2 regions of the Bacillus sp. m3-13 genome follow, and region 2 is predicted to be linked to the other one. Evidence: a T-box and tRNA genes for the amino acid it is inferred to sense, from the RefSeq annotation. Region 2 holds a T-box; the other holds one or more tRNA genes.

Region 1 (14,818 bases), on a different contig from region 2:
GTATTCTAGCTTTTTGCAAATGATTGTGGAAACTTTCGTTGATCGCAGTGGAAGGCACGAAGACTTCTATGGGAGGAAGGGACAAGGGAGACCCCGCATGGCGAATGCCCGAGGAGGCTTCCGGACCGCCCGCGAAAAGCGAAGTGCCTGGAACGGATTTTAAAAATATTAGGGTTTTCAATTAAGCCAAGGCTGACATTTCCATGTTAGTCTTTTTTCTTTGTCCGAATAATTTGCTAAAATAGAAGATGGGTTAATATGTTGGGAGGCTACAAAATTGGAATGGAACGATAAAAACGAGCAATTGGTCAACCTATTAGTGAAAGACGTAGAAGTGACAAAAGGACAAGCCAAGAAAGTAATAGCACTTTTAGAAGAAGGCAACACCGTTCCTTTTATCGCCAGATACCGAAAAGAACAAACAGGCTCTCTAGACGAAGTACAAATCAGAGCTATCATGGAAAAATGGCAATACATACAAAACCTTGAAAATAGAAAAGAAGAAGTTACCCGCCTAATCGAGGAACAAGGGAAACTCACACCAGAACTGAAAGCCAGTATTCTAAAATCAACCAAACTACAACAGGTGGAAGACCTCTACCGTCCATACAAACAAAAACGACGCACAAAAGCGACAGTTGCCAAAGAGAAGGGATTAGAACCTTATGCCGAGTGGCTGCTCACATTCCCGTCCTCTCCTTCACTTGAAGAAAAGGCGGCAGAATTTTTCTCAGAGGAAAAAGAAGTGTCAACCGTTGAAGAGGTATTAGAAGGAGCAAAGGACATTCTTGCGGAAACCTTTTCTGATGAACCAACTTATCGCCAATATATCCGTGACGTTACCTATAAACAAGGCAAGGTCGTATCAGCCGTTAAGAAAGCGGAAAAAGACGAAAAAGAAGTTTTTGCGATGTATTACGAGTATGAAGAAGCGATCTCACGAATCCTACCGCATCGAATCTTAGCAGTGAACCGCGGAGAAAAGGAAGAAGTCTTGCGAATTTCCATAGCTGCTCCAGCAGAAAGAATCGTGGAATACCTTAATCGCCAAGTGATTAAACGAGAAACTTCCATTGCTACACCTCTCATAAAGGAAGCGATTGAGGACGGATATAAGAGATTGATTGAACCGGCGATCGAGCGTGAAATTAGAAAAGAGCTGACAGAGAAAGCGGAAGAGCAAGCCATCCATATTTTCTCGGAGAACTTAAGAAACCTCCTTCTTCAACCACCTCTTAAAGGACGAGTGGTTTTAGGGGTGGACCCTGCTTATCGAACAGGTTGCAAACTTGCGGTAGTCGATGAAACAGGCAAAGTTCTTCATATAAGTGTAATCTACCCGCATACATCCGGGGAGAAGAAACGAGAAGAGTCCATTAATAAGCTATTAGACGTACTATCCACGTTCAAAATTGAAGTAGTGGCAATAGGAAATGGGACGGCATCAAGGGAGACGGAGCAATTATTAGCAGATGTCATCCAACAAAGCGGAAAGAGCATCTCTTACTTGATCGTTAATGAAGCGGGTGCGAGTGTATATTCCGCATCTGACTTGGCGAGAGAAGAATTCCCGGATCTTCAAGTGGAAGAAAGAAGTGCTGTCTCTATTGCCCGCAGACTGCAAGACCCGTTGGCGGAGCTTGTGAAAATAGACCCGAAATCGGTTGGAGTCGGTCAGTACCAACATGACGTGGCACAAAAGCGTTTAGCGGAATCCTTGAATTTCGTTGTAGAAACCGTTGTAAACCAAGTGGGCGTGAATGTGAACACCGCATCTTCTTCTTTGTTGCAATATGTAGCAGGATTATCAAAGACCGTTGCTACTAATATCGTGAAAAAGCGGGAAGAAGAAGGGAAGTTCGCTAGCAGGTCAGACCTAAAAGGTATTCCGAGACTAGGGGCGAAAACCTATGAGCAATGTATCGGCTTCTTAAGAATTATAGACGGAAAACAACCGCTGGACAGAACGGGCATCCACCCGGAAACGTATAGCGATGTTAAGAAGTTATTGAAGCAATTAGGAACGTCTGAAAAAGAAATCGGAACGGAAAAGCTGCAGCAAGCCCTGAAAGATGTAGATGTGGCAAAGCTTGCCGAAGACTTAAACATCGGTCCTATTACTCTTCAGGACATCATCGATTCTCTCATCAGACCGGAAAGAGATCCTCGTGATGATATGCCTACCCCGCTACTTAAGCAGGATGTATTGAAAATGGAAGATCTGCAAAAAGGAATGGAACTAGAAGGAACAGTCAGAAATGTCGTGGACTTCGGCGCATTTGTTGATATCGGCGTAAAGCAAGACGGCCTTGTCCATATCTCAAAACTGAGCGATCGCTTTGTAAAACACCCGCTTGACGTTGTCTCTGTCGGTGATATTGTCACTGTCTGGGTCGATGGAGTGGAAGTGAACAAAGGGCGAGTATCCCTAACGATGCTGCAACCCCAAAAGCAAGAAGTATAGGAAGATAAAATAACCCCCGAACAACCAAGTGAACAGGTTGTCGGGGGTTCTTCTTCATTCTTTTGGGTTCTTGATCGCCGGGATGAAGACAACAGTGAGGAGAGATCAGGAAGAGAGAGGTCCTCATTAGCGTTATGAAGACATCAGTGAGGAGAGATTAGGAAGAGAGAGGTCCTCATTACCGTTATGAAGACATCAGTGACTAGAAATTTGGAGGAGAGAAGTCCTCATCGGCGTTATGAAGACATCAGTGACGAGAAATCAGGAGGAGAGATGTTCTCATTAGCGTTATGAAGACATCAGTGACGAGAAATTTGGAGGAGAGAAGTTCTCATTAGCGTTATGAAGACATCAGTGACGAGAAATTTGGAAAAGAGATGTCCTCATCGCAATATGAAGCTCTTGGTGACAAGGGATTTTAACGAAATAGTCAAGAGGAGATCAAAGGGAAGATCTGGCAAGTTCAATGTTTCAAAGGTATGCCAAAACCGAGAAAACGTCCCAAGAAATTATGATCTTGGGACGTAGTTTTAGCTCGCGTTAACGATTTTGTTCTTCAAGTATTCTTCTTATGATAGAAAAACCAGCACTGATTCAACATTTTTATCTGATATCGATCTTTCTCCAGGTATGCGCGTTGCATCTGCTTCCTAAACCAAGTCGGCATCTTTCACTACCCCCTTCAACCTTTAAACTTGAAGGCTCATAATGAGGGGCTGTTTAGGTAAAGATTGTTGCAGGTTAGTGAGTGTATGAGTGGATTGGAGCGGAAGGCGCTCGACTCCGGCGAAAGGTAGCGGTAGACTTGAGACCCCACAGCGCAGCGAGGAGGCTCAAGCACTGCCCTGCGGAAAGCGAGTGCCTGCAGCGGAAAGAAACGGCAAAACTTCAAAGGGAAAACAACAATCTTATAGAAACCAGCCCAACATAAATGACTTATTTTTTTCTATACTATGCAGTATAATGGGGAGGGTTCGAATGAAAGGTGGAGGACACATGGAAGACAAAGAACTACAGAAGTTAATAGAAGGAATCTCCCTAAAGCATTTCAACAGACCTTTCCTTCACAAAGCATCATTCAATCACCGACTGAAAACAACCGGAGGAAGATACCTCACCTCCACAAGCAACATCGAAATCAACAAGAAGTATTACGACGCCCTGGGTATGGACGAGCTAGTAGGCATCATCAAACACGAACTATGCCACTACCACCTGCACATTCAAGGTAAAGGCTATAAACACCGAGATGCTGATTTCCGATTCTTACTTAAAAAAGTGGGGGCCCCAAGATTTTGTACGCCCATTCATACAACTACATCCAAGCCGAAAACTTTTCGTATATATGAATGTGTGGATTGCCACCTGCAATACAAAAGAGTAAGAAGAGTGAATACAAACAAGTATAGATGTGGAAAATGTAGAGGGAAGTTAAGAGAAATAGAAAAGCGTGTTGACACACAACCATAAAATATGATAATTTATTCTAGTCGCTGTTTTAAAAAACGGCTGGATGACAATTATGATAATATATCATTTTTGTTCCGAAAAAACTTGACTTTTAAGTACAAGCTTATTAAAATAAAAGCAGTCGGTTGCGACGAAAGACAACGTTATCCGACACACCGTAGCATTATTCCACCATAGCTCAGCGGTAGAGCATTCGGCTGTTAACCGAAGGGTCGTAGGTTCGAATCCTACTGGTGGAGCCAAATGGAGAAGTACTCAAGTGGCTGAAGAGGCGCCCCTGCTAAGGGTGTAGGTCGTGTAAGCGGCGCGAGGGTTCAAATCCCTCCTTCTCCGCCATCTATTAAGGCCCGTTGGTCAAGCGGTTAAGACACCGCCCTTTCACGGCGGTAACACGGGTTCGAATCCCGTACGGGTCACTACAAAGTGGGATGCAAAACATTCTTGTTTTGTTTCCCATTTCTATCTGGAGGATTAGCTCAGCTGGGAGAGCACCTGCCTTACAAGCAGGGGGTCGGCGGTTCGATCCCGTCATCCTCCACCAGAGGGACTTAATACTAACCTTCTAAAGTTAAATCATCTTCGATGGGCTATAGCCAAGCGGTAAGGCATCGCACTTTGACTGCGACATGCGTTGGTTCGAATCCAGCTAGCCCAGCCAACTTTATAAAATGTATGCGGGTGTGGCGGAATTGGCAGACGCGCTAGACTTAGGATCTAGTGTCTTTGACGTGGGGGTTCGAGTCCCTTCACCCGCACCATACATTTATACTAGCCATTCATTTTCGCGGTCGTGGCGGAATGGCAGACGCGCTAGGTTGAGGGCCTAGTGGGGGCAACCCCGTGGAAGTTCGACTCTTCTCGGCCGCACCAAAAACACCGAAAAAATAATTTCAAAAAAGTGTTGACACAAAATGCTGGATTTGATATTATAGTTAAGTCGCCTCTGAGAGGGACATCAAATAAACAACTTATATGAAGCGCCCGTAGCTCAATTGGATAGAGCGTTTGACTACGGATCAAAAGGTTAGGGGTTCGAGTCCTCTCGGGCGCGCCATTATCGGGGAGTAGCTCAGCTTGGTAGAGCACTTGGTTTGGGACCAAGGGGTCGCAGGTTCAAATCCTGTCTTCCCGACCATTAAATCCCTTAGAATTTGGGGCCTTAGCTCAGCTGGGAGAGCGCCTGCTTTGCACGCAGGAGGTCAGCGGTTCGATCCCGCTAGGCTCCACTTTAATACTTTTTATGAAATACTTATCTTTTTGGCGGTGTAGCGACGAGCATTACTACATGAATTTGCTCCAAGTTGTCCCGACGGATTTACACCCTGAATTTGCTTGCAGAGGAAGGGACACAGACCAGTAACATTGGTGCCAGTAAATCTAATGAAATACTTTATCTTTTTGGCGGTGTAGCTCAGCTGGCTAGAGCGTACGGTTCATACCCGTGAGGTCGGGGGTTCGATCCCCTCCGCCGCTACCAAAAAGGACCCTTTAGCTCAGCTGGTTAGAGCAGACGGCTCATAACCGTCCGGTCGTAGGTTCGAGTCCTACAAGGTCCACCAGTTCTTTCTATACGCGGAGGAATACCCAAGTCCGGCTGAAGGGATCGGTCTTGAAAACCGACAGGGGTGTCAAAGCCCGCGGGGGTTCGAATCCCCTCTTCCTCCGCCATAATATTTTAGATGATATGGTGAGTATAGAGAAGTAATATTGTTATCGCGGGGTGGAGCAGTCCGGTAGCTCGGTCGGGCTCATAACCCGAAGGTCGCAGGTTCAAATCCTGTCCCCCGCAACCAAATGGTCCCGTGGTGTAGCGGTTAACATGCCTGCCTGTCACGCAGGAGATCGCCGGTTCGATCCCCGGTCGGGACCGCCATTTTTTATCTTAATAGTTTGGCTTTGTATTAAGGTTTACACTATTAATTATATTACGGCTCGGTAGCTCAGTTGGTAGAGCAATGGACTGAAAATCCATGTGTCGGCGGTTCGATTCCGTCCCGAGCCACTTTGATTTTAAATGCCGGTGTAGCTCAGTTGGTAGAGCAACTGACTTGTAATCAGTAGGTCGTGGGTTCGACTCCTATCGCCGGCACCATCTTTTACTAAGTAAATATTATTATGGCGGTTGTGGCGAAGTGGTTAACGCACCTGATTGTGGTTCAGGCATTCGTGGGTTCGATTCCCATCAGTCGCCCTTTTTAGCGGGTGTAGTTTAATGGTAAAACCTCAGCCTTCCAAGCTGATGTCGTGGGTTCGATTCCCATCACCCGCTCCATTTTTGTGGGCCTATAGCTCAGCTGGTTAGAGCGCACGCCTGATAAGCGTGAGGTCGGTGGTTCGAGTCCACTTAGGCCCACCATTTTTTATATACACCGTTTTGTTTTATTCCACCATAGCTCAGCGGTAGAGCATTCGGCTGTTAACCGAAGGGTCGTAGGTTCGAATCCTACTGGTGGAGCCATTCTGGGGAAGTACTCAAGTGGCTGAAGAGGCGCCCCTGCTAAGGGTGTAGGTCGTGTAAGCGGCGCGAGGGTTCAAATCCCTCCTTCTCCGCCAGAATATCTGGCCCGTTGGTCAAGCGGTTAAGACACCGCCCTTTCACGGCGGTAACACGGGTTCGAATCCCGTACGGGTCATCAAAAGTTGTGGTATTTTATAAATACTATGGCTTTTTTTATTTGTCCAAATTCTCCTCGTAAGTACTTCAAAACTTCTCTCCAAATAATGAAATTTGTTTGCATTTTATTTTAAAAATAGGAAATTCCTAACTCATACAATACCCTTCTGCGAAACAAACAAAACCTCATTTTGAAAAGTAAAATTATTATTTCAATATAATCTATCTGTGTAAGCGTGTACATTTATTCTTGTGGGCTATATTAAGCACAAAAACTTTTCGACAAAAACCAACACTTCTCCTCCTAATTTTTAGGCTAAATTTCTTGCATTGTAAACCCTTCCATAAATGCTGATATAACGCAATTTCAAGTAGAGCAACAATGAAAACGGTTTCCTTAAATTGCTTGTTTTTTACATACCAGTCTCTAAAAATAAATATTGTTGATTTATGTCATACGATTTCGACTTGTCGGATAAAGGAGAATATTATAAAAAAGAGAATAGTAGTGTATAACAATATTCTTTTTTATAAGGAATGATGGAAGGGTGAAAAAATTGATTGCTACGAGTGCGACGGATTTTCAGCTGCACCTTTTTCATGAGGGAACATTGAATAAAAGTTATGAGCTTTTTGGCTCACATTTAGTACGTCATCGTAAAAAGGTGGTAGGAACAAGGTTCACTGTATGGGCGCCTAATGCCAAGAAGGTGCGTGTAATGGGCTCTTTCAATGAGTGGAATGGTGAGGTGCATCCACTAGAAAAATTAAATAAAGAAGGTGTTTGGAGTATCCAAATAGATGAAGACCTATTGGGTCATTTATATAAATACGAGATTGTTACACAATCGGGTGAAATACTACATAAAGCGGATCCGTTTGCTTTTCATGCAGAAGTAAGACCTAAAACAGCGTCAATTGTGTATGACCTAGAAAGATTTAAATGGAAAGATCAGAACTGGCGCAGGAAAAAGAAACGAAAACTGGTTTATGAAAAACCGATGTTTATCTATGAGCTGCACCTTGGTTCATGGAAGAAAAAGAATGATGGAGAACTTTACTCCTACACAGAATTAGTTACGGAATTAATTCCTTATATTAAAGAACATGGATTTACACATATAGAATTACTTCCTTTAGTGGAGCATCCATATGACCGCTCATGGGGGTATCAAGGTACGGGGTATTATGCTGCGACAAGCAGATATGGAAATCCTAAAGAGTTAATGGCGTTTATTGATGCATGCCACCAAGAGGACATAGGGGTGATATTAGACTGGGTACCGGGGCATTTCTGTAAAGATGCTCATGGGCTATATATGTTTGATGGGGCACCTGTGTTTGAATATAAAAACTACCATGATCGCGAGAATGAAGTATGGGGCACGGCAAACTTTGATTTAGGAAAGCCTGAGGTAAGGAGCTTTTTAATTTCAAATGCATTGTTCTGGATGGATTATTTCCATGTTGACGGCTTTAGAGTGGATGCAGTAGCCAACATGCTTTATTGGCCAAACTCAAAGGAAGAGCATGCGAACCCTTTTGCACAAGAATTTTTGCAAAAACTGAATGAAGCGGTATTTGAACAGGATTATAGTGCGCTTATGATTGCAGAAGATTCTACAGATTGGCCACTAGTTACCTCCCCTACCTCTAGTGGAGGGCTTGGATTCAATTACAAGTGGAATATGGGTTGGATGAATGACATTTTGCGGTACATGGAGACTGCTCCTGAGCAAAGAAAACATCTACACGATAAAGTGACATTCTCCATCGTCTATGCATTTTCCGAGAATTTCATTTTGCCTTTTTCCCATGACGAAGTGGTTCATGGCAAAAGATCTCTGTTAAACAAAATGCCTGGAAATTATGAAGAAAAGTTTGCGCAATTACGGTTGCTGTACGGATTCTTCTTGACACACCCTGGAAAGAAGCTTCTCTACATGGGCGGGGAGTTTGGGCAGTTTGATGAATGGAAGGACCTTGAACAGTTGGATTGGTTTTTAGTAGACCAGTATGAATCCCATCAACAGATGCATCATTATTTCAAGGAACTGTTGGCTTTTTATCAGCAATATAAAGCCTTGTATGAATTGGATCATGACCCTAATGGATTTGAATGGATTGATGCAGATAACCGTGAGCAAAGTGTCTTTTCCTTTATCCGAAAAGGAAAAAAACCTGCAGATACGCTAGTAGTAGTTTGTAATTTCACAGGAGTTTCCTACGATGAATTTAAAATTGGCGTGCCTTATCTAACAGAATATGAAGAAGTTTTTAGTTCTGATGCACAAGAATTCGGTGGAAACGGCCGGATAAATGATCAGGAAGTTAGTGCTGTAGAAGGAGCATATCACGGAAAGGACTATCATATGATGGTCAATGTTGCATCATTTGGCGTAAGTATATGGCGTCCTAAGAAAATTAGAGGGGAGAGATAACGCGATGGCGAAAAATAAATGTGTAGCAATGTTATTGGCAGGGGGAAAAGGGAGCAGGCTCAGTTCCTTAACAAAAACGTTGGCAAAGCCGGCTGTTCCTTTTGGAGGGAAGTATAGAATCATCGATTTTGCATTAAGTAACTGTACCAATTCAGGGATTACTACCGTTGGAGTTCTGACCCAGTATCAACCATTGGTATTAAATTCTTATATAGGTATTGGTAGCACATGGGATTTGGACCGTAAAAATGGAGGGGTGACGGTATTGCCTCCTTACACCGAATCTTCAGGTGTGAAATGGTATACAGGGACAGCAAGTGCCATCTATCAGAATATCAACTATCTCACTCAATATGATCCTGAATATGTCCTAATTCTTTCTGGTGACCATATTTACAAGATGAATTACGAGGAAATGCTAGACTACCATATTAAAAAGGATGCGGATGTATCCATTTCAGTGGTGGAAGTTCCTTGGGAAGAAGCAAGCAGGTTTGGAATCATGAATACGAACGATAAGCTCGAAGTGGTGGAGTTTGATGAAAAGCCAGCGCATCCAAAGAGTAATCTGGCTAGTATGGGAATCTATATTTTCAAGTGGTCCGTTTTAAAGGAATATCTTGAAATGGATGATCGAAACCCTGAATCCAGTCATGACTTCGGCAAGGATGTCATTCCTTTGTTATTGGAAGAGAATAAGAGTTTGGTAGCATATCCTTTTAAGGGTTATTGGAAGGATGTAGGAACGGTAAAGAGCTTGTGGGAAGCAAATATGGATCTGTTAAAAGAGGATTGTGAATTAAATCTCTTTGAATATGACTGGCGTATCTATTCTGTCAATCCAAATCAGCCTCCTCAATTCATTGCACCATATGCAGATGTAAAGGATTCTCTTGTTAACGAAGGATGTTTCATTGAAGGGAAGATTGATCACTCCGTATTATTCCAAGGTGTGAATGTAGGGAGAAACTCAGTAATCCAAAACTCAGTAATCATGCCAGATGCCATTATTGGTGAAAATGTCTATGTGAATAAGGCAATCATTCCTTCAGGGATTAAAATTCCTGATGGTGCAGTCATTTGTCCGGAGAAGAATGAAGACGAGATTATTTTAGTAACAGAGGAAATGATGGATAAAGGGATTTTCTCTACAGCCCGATAATAGACGGAAAATCAAACACAGGAAGGGTGTCCATTTATGAGTAAATCAATGTTAGGAATCATCGATGCAACAATCCATAATGAAGAAATGCAGGAGTTAACGTTAAAACGTTCCATAGCAGCAGTTCCTTTTGGGGGGCGCTATAGACTGATTGATTTTGTCCTATCCAACATGGTCAATTCAGGTATCCAAAATGTTGCGATTTTCCCCCGTTATCAGTATCGCTCCCTGATGGATCACCTTGGTTCAGGAAAGCAGTGGGATCTGGATCGTAAACGCGATGGGTTGTTCTTTTTCCCAAGTTCCGAAAATGAAAACACAGGTTCGTTCCAACATTTCAAAGAAAATGTGGACTTTTTCGGGCGCAGCAATCAAAAATATGTCGTCATAGCAAATAGTTTTACCGTATCCAATATGAATTACAAATTGATTCTAGATCGTCATATCCAAAACAGATGCGATATAACCCATGTGGTAAAAGAAGATGAAACGTTGGATATGTATGTCCTCGAGAAGGACCTTTTGGTGAAATTATTCATGAATCATGAACAAACGGGGTATAGAAGTATCATGGATGTAGTAGAGGATATTACAAGCGGATATAAAATTTGCAACTATGAATATACCAATTATGCCGCCGTAATTGATTCACTGGAAAGTTACTATGAGCATAGCTTGGAATTGTTGGATCCTGTTGTTTGGAAGCAGGTTTTTGTAAAAGATCATCCTGTCTTCACAAAGGTTAAAGACGAGCCTCCAACAAGCTATTCCAAGGATGCTTATGTAAAGAATTCCATGATTGCAAACGGTGCCATCATTGAGGGGCATGTTGAGAACAGTATTATCTTCCGAGGTGTCAAAATCGGAAAAGGGACGGTAGTCAAAAACAGTATTGTCATGCAAAAAGGCGTTATCGGAGAGAATTGTGTTTTAGATTCCGTCATCTTAGACAAAGATGTAAAGGTAGAAGACGGTACAAGTTTAACAGGGAAAACAGATTCCCCGTATTTAGTGAAAAAAGGATCGGTACAAGGAGCTCTGATGAATTCGTGAAGGTATTGTTTGTCGTATCTGAATGTGTCCCGTTTGTGAAGTCTGGAGGCTTAGGCGATGTTGCGGGTGCATTGCCTAAGGAATTAAAGAAACTAGGTACGGACGTACGAGTTATCTTACCTAAATATGGTCAAATACCCGAAGTATTTAAAAACAAAATGAAAAGAGTACAGACCACTTTTGTGGATGTGGGCTGGCGTCATCAATACTGCGGCGTGGAAAAATTGGTACACGATAATGTAACCTATTATTTTATCGATAATGAATACTACTTTAACCGCGATTCCCTGTACGGTCACTTTGATGACGGGGAACGCTTTTCCTTTTTCTGTCGTGCCGTATTGGAAAGTATGACTGCTATTGATTTTATTCCAGATGTCATTCACTGTCATGACTGGCACACAGGGATGGTCAATTTTATCTTGGAGCGGGAATACAAACAGAATCCAAGGTTTGAGCATATTCAAAGTGTATTTACGATCCATAACCTTCAATTTCAAGGTGTGTTTCCGCCAAGTATCTTGCATGATTTATTACGTATTGACAGTAAACATTTCAATGCTGATGAGTTGGAGTTTTACGGGAATGTGAATTTCATGAAGGCAGCATTGGTTTCATCCGGGTATATTACGACGGTAAGCCCCACTTATAAAAATGAGATTCAGACCGCTTATTTCGGCGAAAAGCTGGATGGAGTTCTCCGTCATAGAAATGATGCGTTAGTAGGAATCATTAACGGGATTGATGATGATTTGTATAGTCCTGAAACGAACGAGTACATTGAAGCAAATTATTCCGTAAGTAAAATGGGAAATAAAACGTTGAATAAAGCAGCCTTGCAAAAACTATGCGGATTACCTGTAAAAGAGGAAACACCGATCATTGCGATGGTAAGCAGGTTGACCAAGCAAAAAGGATTGGACCTTGTTACATGCGTGCTGCATGAAGTATTGAATGAGGATGTACAGATTGTCGTGCTTGGAACAGGTGAACCTCAGTTTGAACATTACTTCCGAGAGTTATCATATCAACATCCTGAAAAAGTGAAAACGTTCATTGGTTTTGATGAACCGCTTGCTCATCAGATCTATGCAGGTGCAGATATGTTTTTAATGCCGTCCAAGTTTGAACCGTGCGGACTCGGTCAGCTAATAGCCTTGCGTTATGGTACTATACCAATTGTACGTGAGACGGGTGGACTGAATGACACGGTACATTCTTATGATGAAACGACGTTGGAAGGAAACGGATTTTCCTTCACCAACTTTAATGCCCATGATATGCTTCATACCATCAGGCGTGCCATAAGCATGTATGAGCAGCCAAAAGTGTGGGACGGTATCATGAAAGAAGCAATGGAGCGCGATTATAGCTGGGCTAAATCGGCGTTTAAATACAATCAATTGTATTCAACACTAATGGCTAGGAGTGGAGTGCATGTTCTCTAATAAAGAGAAATTCAAGGCTGCTTTTTTAAGGAAATTGGAGAGTATGTACGGAAAGAGCTTCCAGGAATCGACTTCAAGAGATCATTATCATACACTCGGTAACATGGTAAGAGAATATATCAGCTCCAACTGGATTGCCACTAACGAACGAAATCGCGCGGCTGATGAAAAACAAGTGTACTATCTTTCTATTGAGTTTTTGTTGGGGAGATTATTGGGAAGTAATCTCTTGAATCTTGGAATTCAAGAAGTGGTGGAAGAGGGCCTGAAAGAACTGGGGCTTGATTTCTCTGCCATTGAAGAGATTGAAGCAGATGCAGGTCTTGGAAATGGTGGTCTAGGCCGACTAGCAGCCTGTTTCTTGGATTCCCTTGCTTCTTTAGACCTTCCTGGTCATGGATGTGGCATCCGTTATAAACATGGTTTATTTGACCAGAAGTTTGTGGACGGCTACCAAGTGGAACTGCCTGAACAATGGCTTAGGCACGGAAACGTCTGGGAAGTAAGGAAGCCAGATCAAGCTGTGGAAATCAATTTCTGGGGCAAGGTGGAGTCTTATATAGAGGATGGAAAAGAGAAGTTCAGGCATGCAAAAGGGGAGGCCATCACAGCAGTGCCATATGATATGCCGGTTGTCGGCTATCAAACAGATACGGTAAACATGTTAAGGCTCTGGAGTGCCGAGCCTGCTCCTTTTCCGACAAACAAGGATATCATGCAATACAAAAGGGATACAGAAGCAGTTTCCGAATTTCTTTATCCGGATGATACCCATGATGAAGGAAAAATACTGCGTTTAAAACAACAATATTTCCTTGTTGCAGCAAGTATCGGAAGCATTATCCGATCTTATCGAAAGAAAAATGGTAGTTTAATAGATTTTCATAAAAAAGTGACCATCCACATTAATGATACCCATCCAGTGCTGGCAATTCCGGAACTGATGCGGATTCTTTTGGATGAAGAAAATATGAGCTGGGAACAGGCTTGGGAAATCACCTCTCATACGATTTCTTACACCAACCATACAACTCTTTCTGAAGCATTGGAAAAATGGCCGACCAATATTTTTCAGCCATTGCTGCCGCGTATATATATGATTGTAGAAGAGATCAATGAGCGTTTCTGTGCAGATTTATGGAAAAAGTATCCCGGTCAATGGAGTCGAATCGAAGACATGGCAATTCTTGCGCATGGATTAGTAAAGATGGCTCATCTAGCAGTGGTTGGTAGCTTCAGTGTCAACGGTGTGGCAAAGATACACACGGAGATATTGAAAAATCGTGAAATGCGTTTATTTTATGAGGCTTTTCCTGATAAGTTTAATAATAAAACAAATGGAATTACACACCGCAGATGGTTATTGAAAGCAAATCCCCAATTAACCTCGCTCATACAGGATACGATTGGTCATGGATGGATGAAGGACACGACACAACTTCGACAGCTTGATGTATATGCAAACGATTCCGCTTTTTTGGAGAAGTTAGACCAAGTGAAGCGGGCACGGAAACAGATTCTTGGAGAGCGTATTAGAAAACAAACAGGAATCGTTATTGATTCAGACAGTATTTTCGATGTACAAGTGAAAAGGCTGCATGCATACAAACGTCAGCTGTTAAATGTTTTTCATATTATGTATCTATATAACAGGTTAAAAGAGGACAGTAGTTTTGATATACATCCTAGAACGTTTATTTTTGGAGCTAAAGCTTCCCCTGGTTATTATTATGCTAAAAGAGTAATCAAATTAATAAACTCTCTGGCGGATAAGGTGAATAATGATCCTTCCATTAATGGACGCTTAAAGGTTATCTTTCTAGAAAACTATCGAGTATCGTTGGCTGAGGATATATTCCCGGCCGCGGATGTAAGTGAGCAAATTTCTACTGCCAGTAAGGAAGCTTCCGGTACAGGAAATATGAAATTCATGATGAATGGGGCTTTGACGATCGGTACACTTGATGGTGCTAACATTGAGATTAAGGAAGAGGTCGGAGAAGAAAACATGTACATTTTCGGCCTTACTGCAGAGCAGGTCTTGAATTATTATCAAAATGGTGGATATAGATCGAGTGAGTATTACCATCATGATAAGCGGATACAGCAGGTTCTCGAACAGCTAATCAACGGATTCTTCCCGGATGTGGATGACCATTTTGAACC
Region 2 (14,818 bases):
GTACTAAACTATATGAATGTTAGAGGAGATTAAGAACTCGCTACTTTAATAACAGGATTTTGAATGCATAAAAAAAGCAGCTAAGGAAATCCCCAGCTACTTCTTTACCATACGAGTTCGGACTTCCCTTAATAGGAAGAGATACTTTGCTTCTGCAACTTTCAATTGGCAGATGACTTCTTCTGAAGGATCGACACTTTTATCTACCAAACTTTTTTGTTTGGCCCAGCGATTCTTACAGTCTTCCGTTGTTTCCATCAATTTGGCATCATATTGTTTTTTTAAGCGGTCTTTTTTTCGAAAAAACATAGGTTATGATAACCCCTTTGTCTGAGATCATGAATCGTTTTCTTACATTTAACTTACCTTATATTTCTCTTCTGCCTTCAAGGGCTTTGGATAACGTTACCTCATCTGCATATTCTAGATCTCCTCCAACAGGAAGTCCATGAGCAATACGGGTCATTTTTATTCCGGATGGCTTTAGTAGTCTAGAAATATACATCGCGGTTGCTTCGCCTTCAATGTTAGGGTTAGTTGCAAGGATAAGTTCCTGCACTTCATCGTCTTGCAATCGTTTAATAAGTTCCGGTATTTTGATATCCTCCGGACCGATTCCATCCATTGGGGATATTGCTCCGTGAAGGACATGATAAAGACCATTATAGTCCCGCATCTTTTCCATCGCGATAACATCTTTTGTTTCCTGTACCACGCAGATGATGGTTCTGTCTCTTCTATTATCCTCACATATATAGCAAGGATCTCTATCGGTGATATGTCCGCATACAGAACAATAGGAAAGGTTTCTCTTTGCATTTACTAATGCTTTCGCAAAGTCCAATACGGTATCTTCTTTCATGTTAAGTACGAAAAAAGCCAGACGAGCGGCCGTTTTCGGGCCGATACCTGGCAATTTCATAAAGCTGTCAATCAGCTTTGATATAGGCTCAGGATAATGCATAAAGGTCCTCCTAGAATAGTCCTGGCATGTTTAACCCTTTAGTGAACTGGCCCATTGTATCGTTTGTCAGCTCTTCCATTTTCTTAAGGGCATCGTTTGTTGCAGCAAGAACTAAGTCTTGTAGCATTTCGATATCTTCCGGGTCTACTACTTCTTCCTTAATATTCACTTCAATGATTTCTTTTTGACCATTGACTACAACTGTGACCATTCCACCGCCAGCAGTTCCTTCCATTGTCTTTTCAGCTAACTCTTCCTGTGCTTTCGCCATATCTTTTTGCATCTTTTGCATTTGTTTCATCATTTTTTGCATGTTACCCATTCCGCCGCCACGCATCATAATAAATTCCTCCTAATATCTTTTTATTATTGTTTATTATTCTTTAATTTCTACAAGATCGGGGCCGACCAGTTTCTTCGCTTCTTCAATGAACGGGTCATCTTGCGTTTCGCTGCCCTCTTCATCATTTTTTTGTCCGCGAATAAAGCCTTCTCGGATCTTCAGCCATTCTTCTTCGGGAACGGCAAGCATGTCATATGATTTTCCGGTAAGATCCAGGATAATTTGTTCCAGGTTTTGCTTAACCGGTTCATCTGATGCCATCTTGCAATGTATCTCATATTTAAACTTTAACACAAAAGCACTGCTTGCTGCAGCTACAGGTTCACTGTCCGTCAATAATGCAGCATGAGATACTTTATTTTGCTTGCGAAGTGCTTCAAGCAATTGTGCCCAGCTGCCTTTAATGCTTTCCAAGTCACCTCTTGTTGCCTGCTTCAGCACTTCCTGGATTCGACCTGTCGCGGGCTTGAAGCCATTTCTAGAGCCTCCCCCACTTCTTGCAGGGGCCTTACTTGGTGCATTTGCTTTTGCCGCTCCCCCTACATTACCTGCTGCAAGCTCTTTTACTTTACTTTCGAGCATAGCAATCTTCTTTTGCAAAAGATTTACCTGGTCTTGATTCGCCGATTCCTTCGCTTGGGCTTCTAGCTGACAAAGCTTCACAATCGCCACTTCTAGGTAAATACGCGGATGGTTCGTCCACTTCATTTCCTGCTGGCTTTTATTCAGGATATCAATCGTCTCATAGATAGTTTCTGCAGGTATTTCTTCTGCAAACCGTTGAAAGGCTTCGTCCACTTGTACCCTGTCCAAAATTTGTTCCAAGTTTGGTGCCGTTTTATATAAAAGCATGTCCCGGTAATAGAAGATAAGATCTTCCAAAAACCTTGCGGGATCTTTACCTGATTGGAAAACCTGATTCAGAGAATCCAACGCTTGGGCGACATTTTTGTGATACAGGCCGTTTACGATATCTGTCATAAAGCTTTGTGAGACAGATCCCGTTATGGCTAGTGCATCCTGGACAGTTAACAAACCGTTACTGAAGGAGATGGCCTGATCCATCAAACTGAGGGCATCTCGCATCCCGCCTTCAGCCGCTCGGGCAATAATCGCCAATGCTTGGGGCTCTGCCTCTATTTCTTGAGCCTGTAAAACAGTAGCCAGCCTACCGACAATAGACTCACCCGTAATCCTTTTAAAATCAAATCGCTGACAACGCGAGATGATGGTAAGCGGAATCTTATGGGGTTCGGTTGTAGCCAAAATAAAGATAACGTGTTTTGGTGGTTCTTCTAACGTTTTAAGTAACGCGTTGAATGCACCGATGGAAAGCATATGTACTTCATCTATAATATAGACTTTATATTTTACGGAACTTGGAGCATATTTGACTTTGTCGCGGATGTCCCGGATCTCGTCTACACCATTATTAGAGGCTGCATCTATTTCGATGACATCTGAAATGGAACCGTCTGTAATTCCTTTACAGGCGGAACATTCGTTGCATGGTTCTGCAACTGGTGCATGTTCGCAATTGACTGCTTTTGCTAGTATTTTTGCCGCACTTGTTTTTCCTGTTCCTCTTGGACCGGAGAACAAGTAGGCGTGAGAAAACTTCTGTTGAAGCAGGGCGTTTTGTAAGGTTTTGGTTATATGTTCTTGTCCCACGACATCTGCAAAGGTTTGTGGTCTAAAAACACGATATAAAGCTTGATATGCCACCAATATGCCCTCCTTCTTTTTTATCCTCTTTCATTATACCGTATGGCTTGTGGAAAATAAAATGTTTGTTCCATGTCTATCATTTTTAATTCGCTGTATAGATTGACCGTTCCTTTCCTCTGCAGGCACTCGCTTTCCGCGGGGCGGTGCTTGAGCCTCCTCGGCTTCGCCTGTGGGGTCTCAACCTACCGCTACCTCCCGCCGGAGTCGAGTGCCTTCCGCTCCAATCGACTAGTCTGTTTAACATTTAAATATGAAAAAACTCACCCCGGAAACCGAAGTGAGTTTGAACTGTATTATTAAACTGCCGTGCACCTTCTGTCGATTAGTCACCATAAGCGTTACTCAAGCAGTTAGCTCGACCCAGGCAACCCTGCGGCACATGAGAGAGTCCGCTTAATGCTGCTTCCTTCCGGACCTGACATGGTTCACGGGTTCCCATTGCGCAGGACCCAGGTGTCAACACCACTTACTTGAGGCAGACCCTACAGTCTACTAACCTCGAGAAGGGATTCAGCCTCGCTAGAGCGGATTGCGAGTTCAGGGCACCGCTACCTCCCCGCTTAGCACGACAAAATTAAAACCATAAGTTGGTTGCGTCATTAACTCAACGCATAATTTAGTATAACGGGTAAGAGTGAAAAATGCAACCGTCTACTCCTGTAAATTATTAGGAGTTTGATTCACGGAGTTTCTTCTCTTTTTTCTGCTGACGAAGTTTCCTGAAAAAGGAGGACAGCAATTCCCCACATTCTTCTTCCATTATACCACTTACTACTTCTGTCTGGTGGTTAAATCGAGAATCTTGCAAGATGTTCATTAGCGTACCTGCACAACCCGCTTTTGGATCCTTGGCACCATATACTACTTTCATAATGCGAGATTGGATGATCGCTCCGGCACACATGGGACATGGTTCCAATGTTACATATAAAGTGGCTTCTTCTAATCTCCATGTTTGCAAAGCTTCACACGCTTGATCAATGACCATTATTTCTGCGTGGGTAATGGACCTTTGAGTGGTCTCCCGTAGGTTATATCCTTTAGAGATAACTTTACCATCATGCACAAGTACGGCACCAATTGGTACTTCCTTTAGCGCCTCCGCTTTTTTCGCCTCTTCTATCGCCAACTTCATAAAATGTTCATCTTGCATTTTAGACCTTTCCCTTCTTTTCCTTGCATATTTATATTCTCCACCTCTTTTCCATAGACTAACCTCCAGAGGTGATTTTACATAATGAAACAAACGGCTCTATTAATTATCGATATCATCAATGATTTTCAGTTCAAACACGGAAGCATCCTTGCAGAAAAAACAACCAAGATTGTCCCAAATATTAAAGAAATCAAGGAAGTCATGCATAAGGAAGGACTTCCCGTTATCTATATTAATGACCATTATAACTTATGGCAGGCCGATTACGACAAAATCATGGATAAATGCAAAAACAAATGGAGCGATCCGATCATGAAGGCATTGTATCCTTGCGGTGACGACTTTTTCCTCATCAAGCCAAAGCATTCGGCTTTCTACGGGACGGCATTGCATACCTTGCTCTCTCAACTTCATGTTAAGAAACTTATCCTTACAGGACTTGCAGGGAATATATGTGTTCTGTTCACGGCAAATGACGCCTATATGCGGGAGTTTGAGTTAGTAATACCAAGTGATGCAATAGCTTCTGCAGATGATGACGACCATAAGTACGCATTACGCATGATGGAAAATGTACTAAAGGCCGATGTCCGTCCAACAGAGAAGTTTCTAAGTCAACAGTAAGGTTGCTTGCATGAATCCCCTGACCCGTTCATACATTGGTAAAGGATAATGAATAGGAGGGACGAACCATGCAAATACATGTCGTAAGCCAAGGACAGTCGCTAAGCGGGATTGCACAGGCATATGCTACAACCCCACAGGATATTATAGAAGCCAATGATCTTCCCAACCCCGACAGGCTCGTTGTCGGCCAGGCACTGGTGATCCCCATTGTGGGGCGTTTTTATTTTGTCCAACAGGGAGATACGATTTTTTCCATAGCCAGAAAATATAACATCACACCTGAACAGTTAATTGATATAAACCAATTAAATCCTGCTGCTCCTTTACGAGTGGGGCTACGTCTTTATATTCCACCACAACCAAAACGAGAAGCGGAAATCAATGCTTATGTGGAGCCTCGCGGAAACACTGTATCACAAGAACTCCAACAGAGCTCGCGTAATGCCGCTCCTTATTTAACCTACCTCGCACCATTCAGTTTTCAGGTATTGCGAGATGGTTCATTAAAGGAACCGCCGTTGACAAATCTGCCTGCCATCGCTGCAGAAGACAATGTCATCTTAATGATGGTGCTTACCAATTTAGAAGAGGATGGTTTCAGTGACGAACTTGGCCGCATCATCCTGACAGACATGCAGGTTCAAAACAAATTCCTGGATAACATCGTTGCCACTGCCAAAAAATATAACTTCAAAGATATCCATTTTGACTTTGAATATTTACGACCGGCAGACAAAGAAGCCTACAATACATTTTTAAGAAAGGCACGGGATCGGTTTAAAAAGGAAGGATGGCTTATCTCCACCGCCCTAGCTCCGAAAACAAAGGCCGACCAAAAAGGAAAGTGGTATGAAGCCCATGACTACAAAACACACGGCGAAATTGTTGATTTTGTCGTCATTATGACCTATGAGTGGGGATATAGCGGGGGTCCACCGATGGCAGTCTCTCCGATTGGTCCTGTCCGAGAAGTATTAGAGTACGCCATTACGGAAATGCCGAGTGAAAAAATTATGATGGGGCAAAATCTCTATGGATATGACTGGACGCTTCCCTTTGTCCAAGGCGGAGAATTTGCTAAAGCGATAAGCCCGCAGGCAGCCATAGAACTTGCAGCCAACAACAATGTTGCTATTTCTTACGATGAAGAGGCACAGGCGCCCACCTTCAAATACAGTAAGGACGGCAAAGAGCACGAAGTCTGGTTTGAAGACGCACGGTCCATACAAGCAAAATTTGACCTCATAAAAGAACTTAACTTACGCGGTATCAGCTATTGGAAGCTCGGCTTGCCTTTCCCGCAAAACTGGCTTCTGATCACCGATAACTTCAACGTCGTCAAAAATCCAACCGAACGTTACTATTACTACTACTAAGGACTGGGGAAACCCCCAGTCCTTCTCTCTCTCCATTCTCCCTCAAATTGTTCCTCCACAACCCCCATATCTATGATAGAATACTTATTGTCTGTCAAAATATTGATGTAGTCACACGCTTATAAAGGGGGCATCCTGGTGCAAGCAACACCATTTATAACAGTTGAAGGACCCATTGGTGTTGGAAAGACCTCACTTGCAAAAAAAATTGCAGAAGAGTTCCAATATCAATTATTAAAAGAAATAGTAGACGAAAATCCTTTCCTAGGAAAATTCTACGAAAACATCGACGAGTGGAGTTTTCAAACGGAAATGTTTTTCCTATGCAATAGATACAAACAACTCGAAGACATCGATCAGCATCACCTAAAGCAACATAAACCGGTAATAGCTGATTATCATATCCTAAAAAACCTTATTTTCGCTAAACGCACACTAAAGGACAAGCAGTACGATAAATACCTTAGAATCTACGATATTCTAACAGAAGACATGCCAAGACCAAATGTCATCATTTATTTAAATGCAAGTCTGGACACTCTACTAACGAGAATTGAAAAGCGTGGCCGTGATATCGAAAAGAAAAATTGATCCGCTATACCTTCAACAGCTAAGTCTTGATTATGATGAAGAAATGGATCGTCTCGAAGAACAATACCCCTTCCCTGCCGATCCTGCGCTTTAACGGAGACGAGGTTGACTTTGTACAACGAGATGAAGACCTACAGCGTATCTTCCAACAGTTGAAAGATACCTTGAATAAAGGAGTTAACGTATAATGAATTTACGTCAAAAATAACGGCATCCCTTCTAACGCAGTCATTACGATTGCCGGAACAGTGGGAGTCGGTAAATCTACGATGACGAATGCATTGGCAAATGCCCTTGGATTTCGTACATCTTTTGAAAAAGTAGACACCAACCCATACTTAGATAAGTTTTATGCAGATTTCGAGCGTTGGAGCTTTCATTTACAAATTTACTTTCTGGCAGAACGATTTAAAGACCAGAAAAAAATCTTTGAATATGGCGGCGGCTTTATTCAAGACCGCTCCATCTACGAAGACACCGGCATCTTTGCCAACATGCATTATGAAAAGGGCACGATGACACAGGTCGACTATGACACATACACCAGCCTGTTTGAAGCAATGGTGATGACACCTTACTTCCCGCATCCTGACCTTTTGATTTACCTAGAAGGAAGCTTGGATGATATCCTTGGCCGCATCCAAGAACGCGGGCGCCCAATGGAACAGCAGACTCCGATCTCCTACTGGGAAGAAATGCATGAGCGCTACGAGCGATGGATCAACAACTTCCACGCATGCCCGGTACTCCGCTTGAACATCAACGAATACGATGTGCTAAGCAATGGAGATTCCATCGAGCCAATTATCGAGAAGATTTCCCATCACATGAAGCAATCACAGTTACTAAAAAAATAAACGACACTAACAAAAGACCGAGGCTATGTAGCCCCGGTCTTTTTTGTAAACTCTAGTTAGATGAAAATATCTGTTGATTGAAGTGGAAGGTGCGCAGACTCCCGCGGGAGGAAGGGACAGGGGAGACCCCGCAGGCTTGCCGAGGAGGCTCCCGGACCGCCCGCAGGAAAGCGAAGCACCTGCAACGGAAATCAACCGTTTATAACTTTTTTCAAAAAAAAATAAGCCACCCTAATTGGGCAGCTTACAGATTGCCAAATAGATGACGTCGCTTCATCTCAGGCAATAAAAAAGTCGTTACTTCTCCATAATGTAACGAACATACTCCAGTTTATGCGCTATCGGTAAAACATTCTTTAAAATCAATGGAGGAGGAAGAGGGATTCGAACCCCCGCGGGCTTTGACACCCCTGTCGGTTTTCAAGACCGATCCCTTCAGCCAGACTTGGGTATTCCTCCGTATGACAAAGAGTAATATATCATATTTTCGAAAAGGATGTCAACAAGATACAAGAGAAGGATAGAGATTTTTCACTCTATCCTTCCTTTGTTCACTATTTAGTCAAAATTTCTTTGCCACCCATATATGGGCGCAATACTTCAGGAATGATGACAGAACCGTCTTCTTGTTGATAGTTTTCCAAAATCGCCGCCACCGTACGGCCAACCGCAAGTCCTGATCCATTTAGCGTATGCACATGTTCTGGTTTAGCTTTTGGATCGCGACGGAAACGGATGCCTGCACGGCGTGCCTGGAAGCTCTCGAAATTACTGCAAGAAGAAATCTCGCGGTACGTTTCCTGACTCGGGATCCATACTTCGATGTCATATTTCTTGGCTGCTGTAAAGCCAAGATCTGCTGTACACATACTCAACACGCGGTATGGAAGTCCCAGCAGTTGCAATACTTTTTCCGCATTGCCAGTCAATTTCTCCAACTCTTCATAAGATTCTTCTGGTTTTACAAATTTCACGAGCTCTACTTTATTGAATTGATGCTGACGAATCAACCCACGAGTGTCACGACCTGCAGATCCAGCCTCAGAGCGGAAGCAAGCACTAAATGCCGCATAATTGATTGGCAATTGATCGCCACTTAAGATCTCATCGCGGTGCATATTCGTAATTGGAACCTCTGCTGTCGGAACCAAGAAGTAATCTTCTTTTTCAATTAAGAATGCATCTTCTTCAAACTTAGGAAGCTGTCCTGTACCAGTCATGCTCGCACGGTTTACCAAGTACGGCGGTAACACTTCAGTGTACCCATGCTCATCTACATGTAAATCTAACATGAAGTTGAATAATGCTCTCTCAAGTCTCGCACCTAAGCCACGGTAGAAAACAAAACGGCTGCCGGTAACCTTACCCGCTCGTTCAAAATCTATGACGCCAAGCTCATCCGCAATATCCCAGTGCGCTTTTGCTTCAAATCCGAACGTTGGAACCTCTCCCCATTTACGAACCTCTACATTGTCGTCCTCTGTTTCTCCAACAGGAACACTTTCATGAGGGATATTAGGGATAGATAAAAGTAACAGTTCAAGTGCTTCCTCTACTCCTCTTAACTCATCATCGAATTCCTTTACTTTGTCTCCTACTTCACGCATTTCCTTGATCAGGTGATCTGCATCCTGCTTTTCACGTTTCATGACAGCAATTTGTTGAGAAACCTCATTACGCTTACTTTTCAATTGCTCTGTTTGAACAAGAAGGTCCCTTCTTCTAGCATCCAGCTCCTCAAAGCGGTCCAAGTCTGACAAATCTTCCCCTCTATGCTGAAGCTTCCCCTTTATCTCCTCAAAATTTCCACGCAATAACTTCATATCTAACATGTCTTTTTCCTCCTTTTTTTGAACGCAAAAAACTCCCGTCCCCTAAATAGGGACGAGAGTTATATTCCCGTGTTGCCACCCTTGTTGAAAAAGACCAAACGCCTTCTCCCACTTCATTCGATAACGGTAATAATCTTACCGAATTGACTTACTATGCCTGTTAGAGGCAATTCGGCCAAGTGCTCAAGGATGGATTCGCAAATGTCATACATCGGTTCTCACCAACCACCGATTCTCTTAAAGTATGAGCAACCTGCTACTTTTTCCTATCAACGCTTTAACAATATTTTCTTATTAGATAATCTACTACAAGTTTCTCATACTTGCAATAGTTTTATACCCAAATTTATTTGGACTCTTTCACCATATTCACGAAATACTGTGTAATACGGTGGTCATCCGTCAATTCTGGATGGAACGAGCAACCTAGGAACTGTCCTTGACGAGCAGCTACGATACGGCCGTTATGTTTGCAAAGTACCTCCACATCTTCTCCCACTTCCACAATATGCGGAGCACGGATGAAGACGCCAACGAAATCTTCTGCAATCCCTGCAATATCAAGTTCTGCTTCAAAGCTGTCCACCTGGCGTCCAAATGAGTTACGCTCTACCTTCGCATCCATAAATGCCAAGTGCGGCTCATCATAGCCAACAATTTCATTTGCAATCAATATCAGTCCGGCACATGTACCAAAAACAGGCTTGCCGCTTGCACCGAATTCGCGCAATGGCTCCATGAAAGAATACTTATCAATCAGTCGGCGCATCGTCGTGCTTTCGCCTCCCGGTATAATCAGGCCGTCTATTTCAAAAAGCTGTTCTGCTCTTTTGACTACTACTGCTTCTGCTCCAGATGCTTCGATGGATCTAACATGCTCCCGAACCGCACCTTGAAGTCCTAAGACCCCAACTTTCACCATACGTTAAAACTCCTTTACTTACCAGCCACGCTCTTGCATGCGGTTTTCAGGTAATAATGTAGAGATTTCAATCCCCTTCATCGCTGTACCTAATCCTTTGGACAGGCTTGCAATTAGTTCATAGTCTTGGTAGTGAGTTGTCGCTTCTACGATTGCACGAGCAAATTTCGCAGGGTTTTCGGATTTGAAGATCCCAGATCCAACAAATACCCCGTCAGAACCCAATTGCATCATTAACGCTGCATCAGCTGGAGTTGCAATTCCGCCTGCTGCGAAGTTTACTACCGGAAGTTTACCAGTACGCTTGATTTCAAGAAGCAACTCAAAAGGAGCACCTAATAGTTTTGCTTCTGTCATCAATTCATCTTCATTCATTCCAACCACTTTGCGAACTTGTGCGTTCACTTTACGGATGTGACGAACCGCTTCCACGATGTTTCCTGTTCCTGGCTCCCCTTTAGTACGAAGCATAGATGCACCTTCACCAATACGGCGTGCAGCTTCTCCAAGATCACGGCAACCACATACGAATGGTACTTTGTATTGACGCTTGTCTAAGTGATACTCCTCATCCGCTGGAGTCAATACTTCACTCTCATCGATGTAATCCACACCCATTGCTTCCAATACGCGAGCTTCTACGATATGGCCAATACGAGCTTTCGCCATTACCGGGATGGATACAGCTTTCATTACTTCTTCCACAATCGTTGGATCTGCCATGCGGGCAACTCCACCAGCTGCACGGATATCAGCAGGAACACGCTCTAATGCCATTACAGCAACTGCACCAGCTTCTTCTGCAATTTTCGCCTGCTCAGCGTTGACAACGTCCATGATAACGCCGCCCTTTTGCATTTCCGCCATTCCACGTTTTACACGATCTGTACCTGTTTGATGTGTCATCGATAAGTCCCCCTATATGTATAAAATATTTTTTCATAAAATGGAGCAAGTCCATATAATTTACTAACACGCTCTTTATTTTACCTTAAATTTTAGAAAAATCCTAATAAAATATCGAAAGATTACCCTGCCACTATTTAGAAAGATTCGGCTTTTGTGAAACATTTTATTTTAAAGTAGTATTTCCCCGATAAATGAAATTACGCGTAAGTCATCTATAAGGAAAATGCCTGAAAGTCCATCCTCTGTGGAGATGGGCCTTCAAGCATTATTAATTCTTATTAAAATAATCCTTTAATTGCTCCAGCAACTGTGAACCAAAGATCGGAAAAGAATCCGCCAACTGCACGCATGGATAATACAAACCAGTTTGCTTTTTCCACGCCTTCTTTTGTTACCAATTCAACTGTTGCACCTTCTTGTTCGTTACCGAAAAGATAGCCGTAATCTTGGCCGCCTTCTTGAGTAACTGTCATTACACCAACGCTATCTCCTTCTTTTACCGGAGCTGTTAATTCTCCTTCTTCGTTCAGAAGCTTTTCGTTGATTTCAAATTGAGGTTTAAAGTTATCTTTATTGCCATCTTTGACAAGTGTCTTGAATGGTTCTTTTGTCTGAATTTCTACACTGTCTTCTTTCCCTTTTGTTACAGGAAGAATGGACTCGCCTTCCATTTGGTACTCGCCAGGAAACAATTCTTCTACAGAGTAACTACCGAATGCATGAGTCATTAATTTTTTCGTTTCAATAAAACGGGAAATCTCAGTGGAGACACCTTCATCATTTGTTGTGTTCATTACGACCGAAATTACTCTCATTCCGTCTCTTTCAGCAGTACCGGTGAAGTTGAACCCTGCTGCATCTGTAGAACCAGTTTTCAATCCGTCTATTCCTTCAAATTGCACCTTTAACTCTTCTGTGAATAACATTTTATTCCAGTTCGGCATATCTATCGCATCAGGCGTACCTTCTCTGAAAACCTTGAATGGAATGCTTGCTGTATCCAAAATTTCAGGATAATCAGTTAGTAGGCGGTGTGCTAATCTTGCAGTGTCTTTAGCGGAAAGAGTCGTTTCTTCATTAGCATCCGTTCCTTCAGGGTGCATCGGAACTCCACCTACTGCTAGGTCTTCATTGTTTAATCCTGTAGAGTTAACGAAGTTGTAATTCTCTAATCCTATTTCTTCCGCTTTCGCATTCATCATTTCTACAAATTTCGTTTCTGAACCTGCAATAGCCTCAGCCAGTGCAATGGTAGCTCCGTTTGCAGAATAGATTGCCATCGCCTCATAGAGTTCTTTAATTGTGTAAGGTTCTTGCTTTCTCATAGGAACATTGGATAGCTCAGGATACTTTTGAGATATCGCTTGTGCATAGTCACTTAGAATCACTTCTTTTGACCAATCTAATTTTCCATCTTCAATTGCTTCAAGAAGTAAATATTCCGTCATCATCTTTGTCATACTTGCAACAGGAAGTGCCTCATCTACGTTTTTTTGATAGATGATTTTCCCTGTACTAAATTCTATTAATATAGCAGCTTTCGCATTTATATTCAGGAAATCATTTTCTTCTGCTTGAGCAGATTTACCAGGAAATATTGAAACCATAAGCGTAAGTACTAATAAACCAACGAACAATTGTTTAAAGCTTCTTTTCACCTTGTCTTACCTCCAGATTTTTTTCACATAGTCGTTATTTTATCACACTATGTCCAAAAAAAATAGACAGAGAAAGACCACTTCTTTCCCTGTCTGTTTATAAGACTAAATTCCTATGACAACATATTTAAACGGAATAGTTAGGGGATTCTTTCGTGATTTGCACATCATGCGGGTGGCTTTCACGAAGCCCGGCACCTGTCATTTTCACAAATTGTGCATCTTCTCTTAATGCTTGTAAGTCTTTTGTACCGCAATACCCCATGCCGGACCGCAGACCGCCCACCATTTGGTAAATAGTGTCTGCAACAGGTCCTTTATAAGGAATGCGTCCTTCAATACCTTCTGGTACAAACTTTTTATTATCTTCTTGGAAATAACGATCTTTACTACCTTTTTCCATTGCACCAACAGACCCCATGCCGCGGTACACTTTAAAGCGTCTGCCTTGGAAAATTTCTGTCTCCCCAGGGCTTTCGGATGTACCACCCAACATACTGCCTAGCATTACGGCATGTCCACCAGCAGCAAGTGCTTTGACAATGTCACCGGAATACTTGATTCCACCATCTGCAATGACGGATACTCCAAGCTTGCGTGCCTCAGTTGCACAATCATATACTGCTGTGATCTGCGGCACGCCTACACCGGCAACGACTCGTGTTGTACAAATGGAGCCCGGTCCGATACCGACCTTTACTACATTTGCACCAGCTGCCACCAAATCTCGTGTCGCTTCTGCTGTTGCAACATTCCCAGCGATGATGTTCAAGTTAGGATACTTATCTCTAATTTTTCTCACCGTATCCAGTACCCCTTGAGAATGGCCATGTGCTGTATCCACTACAATAGCATCCACGCTTTTTTCGACCAACTTCTCAACGCGAAGCATCGTATCTCCCGTAACACCCACAGCAGCACCTACAAGCAAACGCCCTTGGTTATCTTTAGCAGAGTGGGGGAATTCAATTACTTTCTCTATATCTTTAATGGTAATAAGTCCTTTTAATACGCCAGCTTCATCCACAAGAGGAAGCTTTTCAATCTTGTACTTCTGTAAAATACTCTCTGCTTCTTCTAATGTGGTTCCTACAGAAGCAGTTACGAGGTTTTCTTTTGTCATGACATCTGAAATGGGAATCGAGAAATCCTGAATGAATCGAAGATCACGGTTTGTCAAAATACCAACCAATTTAAGTTCTTCGTTGTTATTGACGATAGGAACTCCAGATATTCTGTATTTCCCCATTAGGTGTTCCGCATCAAATACTTGATGTTCAGGAGTTAAGAAGAACGGATCCGTAATAACGCCACGCTCAGAACGCTTCACCTTATCCACTTGCTCTGCCTGCTGTTCAATGGACATATTCTTGTGAATAATACCTAAGCCTCCTTGGCGTGCCATTGCAATCGCCATCTCTGCTTCTGTCACTGTATCCATCCCAGCACTGATAATCGGAATGTTTAATTGCAATGTTTCCGTCAACTTCACTTTCAAATCTACATCCCTTGGTAATACCTCAGACTTGGATGGAACCAAAAGAACATCATCAAATGTTAAGCCTTCTTTAGCAAATTTATTTTCCCACATGACAAAATTTTCCCCCTTCTTATTCTCGATAATATTTATAGTAGAGTATCAAGTGGACAAAATACTGTCAAGGACAGTAACATAAGTTTATTTTTTCTAATTATTCTAACTATAATATTTCCTATGAGGACGTGGATTTATTGACAGCGCCATACTTACATTTATTTTACCCATTTCAATCGGTGGAAACCGCCCAGAAACTGCTAAAGTCCAGTTACCAAAGACAACAAATTGAACAATTTGAACAAAAAAGCTACAACAATG

Evidence for each region. A T-box is a leader RNA that pairs with one kind of tRNA and senses whether it is charged. The one in region 2 lies ahead of serS (serine--tRNA ligase), so its partner is inferred to be a tRNA-Ser.
Region 1: it has a tRNA-Ser gene. The T-box ahead of serS (serine--tRNA ligase) is inferred to sense a tRNA for this amino acid. The anticodon was not compared.

The regions. Positions count from the first base shown of each region.
Region 1 covers NZ_ACPC01000019.1:120,193-135,010, forward strand. Annotated here, with positions in the region: gene M313_RS0111075 (Tex family protein) at 278-2,464, shown strand; gene cmpA (cortex morphogenetic protein CmpA) at 3,021-3,131, opposite strand; gene M313_RS0111085 (SprT family protein) at 3,461-3,934, shown strand; tRNA gene M313_RS0111090 (tRNA-Asn) at 4,102-4,176, shown strand; tRNA gene M313_RS0111095 (tRNA-Ser) at 4,180-4,270, shown strand; tRNA gene M313_RS0111100 (tRNA-Glu) at 4,279-4,350, shown strand; tRNA gene M313_RS0111105 (tRNA-Val) at 4,400-4,475, shown strand; tRNA gene M313_RS0111110 (tRNA-Gln) at 4,518-4,592, shown strand; tRNA gene M313_RS0111115 (tRNA-Leu) at 4,609-4,692, shown strand; tRNA gene M313_RS0111120 (tRNA-Leu) at 4,719-4,804, shown strand; tRNA gene M313_RS0111125 (tRNA-Arg) at 4,912-4,988, shown strand; tRNA gene M313_RS0111130 (tRNA-Pro) at 4,993-5,069, shown strand; tRNA gene M313_RS0111135 (tRNA-Ala) at 5,088-5,160, shown strand; tRNA gene M313_RS0111140 (tRNA-Met) at 5,335-5,411, shown strand; tRNA gene M313_RS0111145 (tRNA-Ile) at 5,416-5,493, shown strand; tRNA gene M313_RS0111150 (tRNA-Ser) at 5,509-5,602, shown strand; tRNA gene M313_RS0111155 (tRNA-Met) at 5,649-5,727, shown strand; tRNA gene M313_RS0111160 (tRNA-Asp) at 5,731-5,807, shown strand; tRNA gene M313_RS0111165 (tRNA-Phe) at 5,864-5,936, shown strand; tRNA gene M313_RS0111170 (tRNA-Thr) at 5,951-6,026, shown strand; tRNA gene M313_RS0111175 (tRNA-His) at 6,053-6,125, shown strand; tRNA gene M313_RS0111180 (tRNA-Gly) at 6,133-6,206, shown strand; tRNA gene M313_RS0111185 (tRNA-Ile) at 6,214-6,290, shown strand; tRNA gene M313_RS0111190 (tRNA-Asn) at 6,318-6,392, shown strand; tRNA gene M313_RS0111195 (tRNA-Ser) at 6,397-6,487, shown strand; tRNA gene M313_RS0111200 (tRNA-Glu) at 6,496-6,567, shown strand; gene glgB (1,4-alpha-glucan branching enzyme) at 7,106-8,989, shown strand; gene M313_RS0111210 (glucose-1-phosphate adenylyltransferase) at 8,994-10,151, shown strand; gene M313_RS0111215 (GlgC family sugar phosphate nucleotidyltransferase) at 10,188-11,204, shown strand; gene glgA (glycogen synthase GlgA) at 11,201-12,652, shown strand; gene M313_RS0111225 (glycogen/starch/alpha-glucan phosphorylase) at 12,642-14,818, shown strand, end outside.
Region 2 covers NZ_ACPC01000001.1:1,501-16,318, reverse strand. Annotated here, with positions in the region: gene M313_RS0100085 (YaaL family protein) at 97-309, opposite strand; gene recR (recombination mediator RecR) at 368-964, opposite strand; gene M313_RS0100075 (YbaB/EbfC family nucleoid-associated protein) at 975-1,301, opposite strand; gene dnaX (DNA polymerase III subunit gamma/tau) at 1,341-3,032, opposite strand; RNA gene ffs (signal recognition particle sRNA large type) at 3,340-3,604, opposite strand; gene tadA (tRNA adenosine(34) deaminase TadA) at 3,703-4,188, opposite strand; gene M313_RS0100060 (cysteine hydrolase family protein) at 4,273-4,815, shown strand; gene M313_RS0100055 (glycosyl hydrolase family 18 protein) at 4,884-6,194, shown strand; partial or broken gene M313_RS22245 (deoxynucleoside kinase) at 6,333-6,973, shown strand; partial or broken gene M313_RS0100045 (deoxynucleoside kinase) at 6,973-7,642, shown strand; tRNA gene M313_RS0100040 (tRNA-Ser) at 8,009-8,101, opposite strand; gene serS (serine--tRNA ligase) at 8,197-9,474, opposite strand; T-box leader at 9,520-9,756, opposite strand; gene pdxT (pyridoxal 5'-phosphate synthase glutaminase subunit PdxT) at 9,821-10,396, opposite strand; gene pdxS (pyridoxal 5'-phosphate synthase lyase subunit PdxS) at 10,415-11,302, opposite strand; gene M313_RS0100020 (D-alanyl-D-alanine carboxypeptidase family protein) at 11,584-12,963, opposite strand; gene guaB (IMP dehydrogenase) at 13,091-14,554, opposite strand; gene M313_RS0100010 (YaaC family protein) at 14,695-14,818, shown strand, end outside.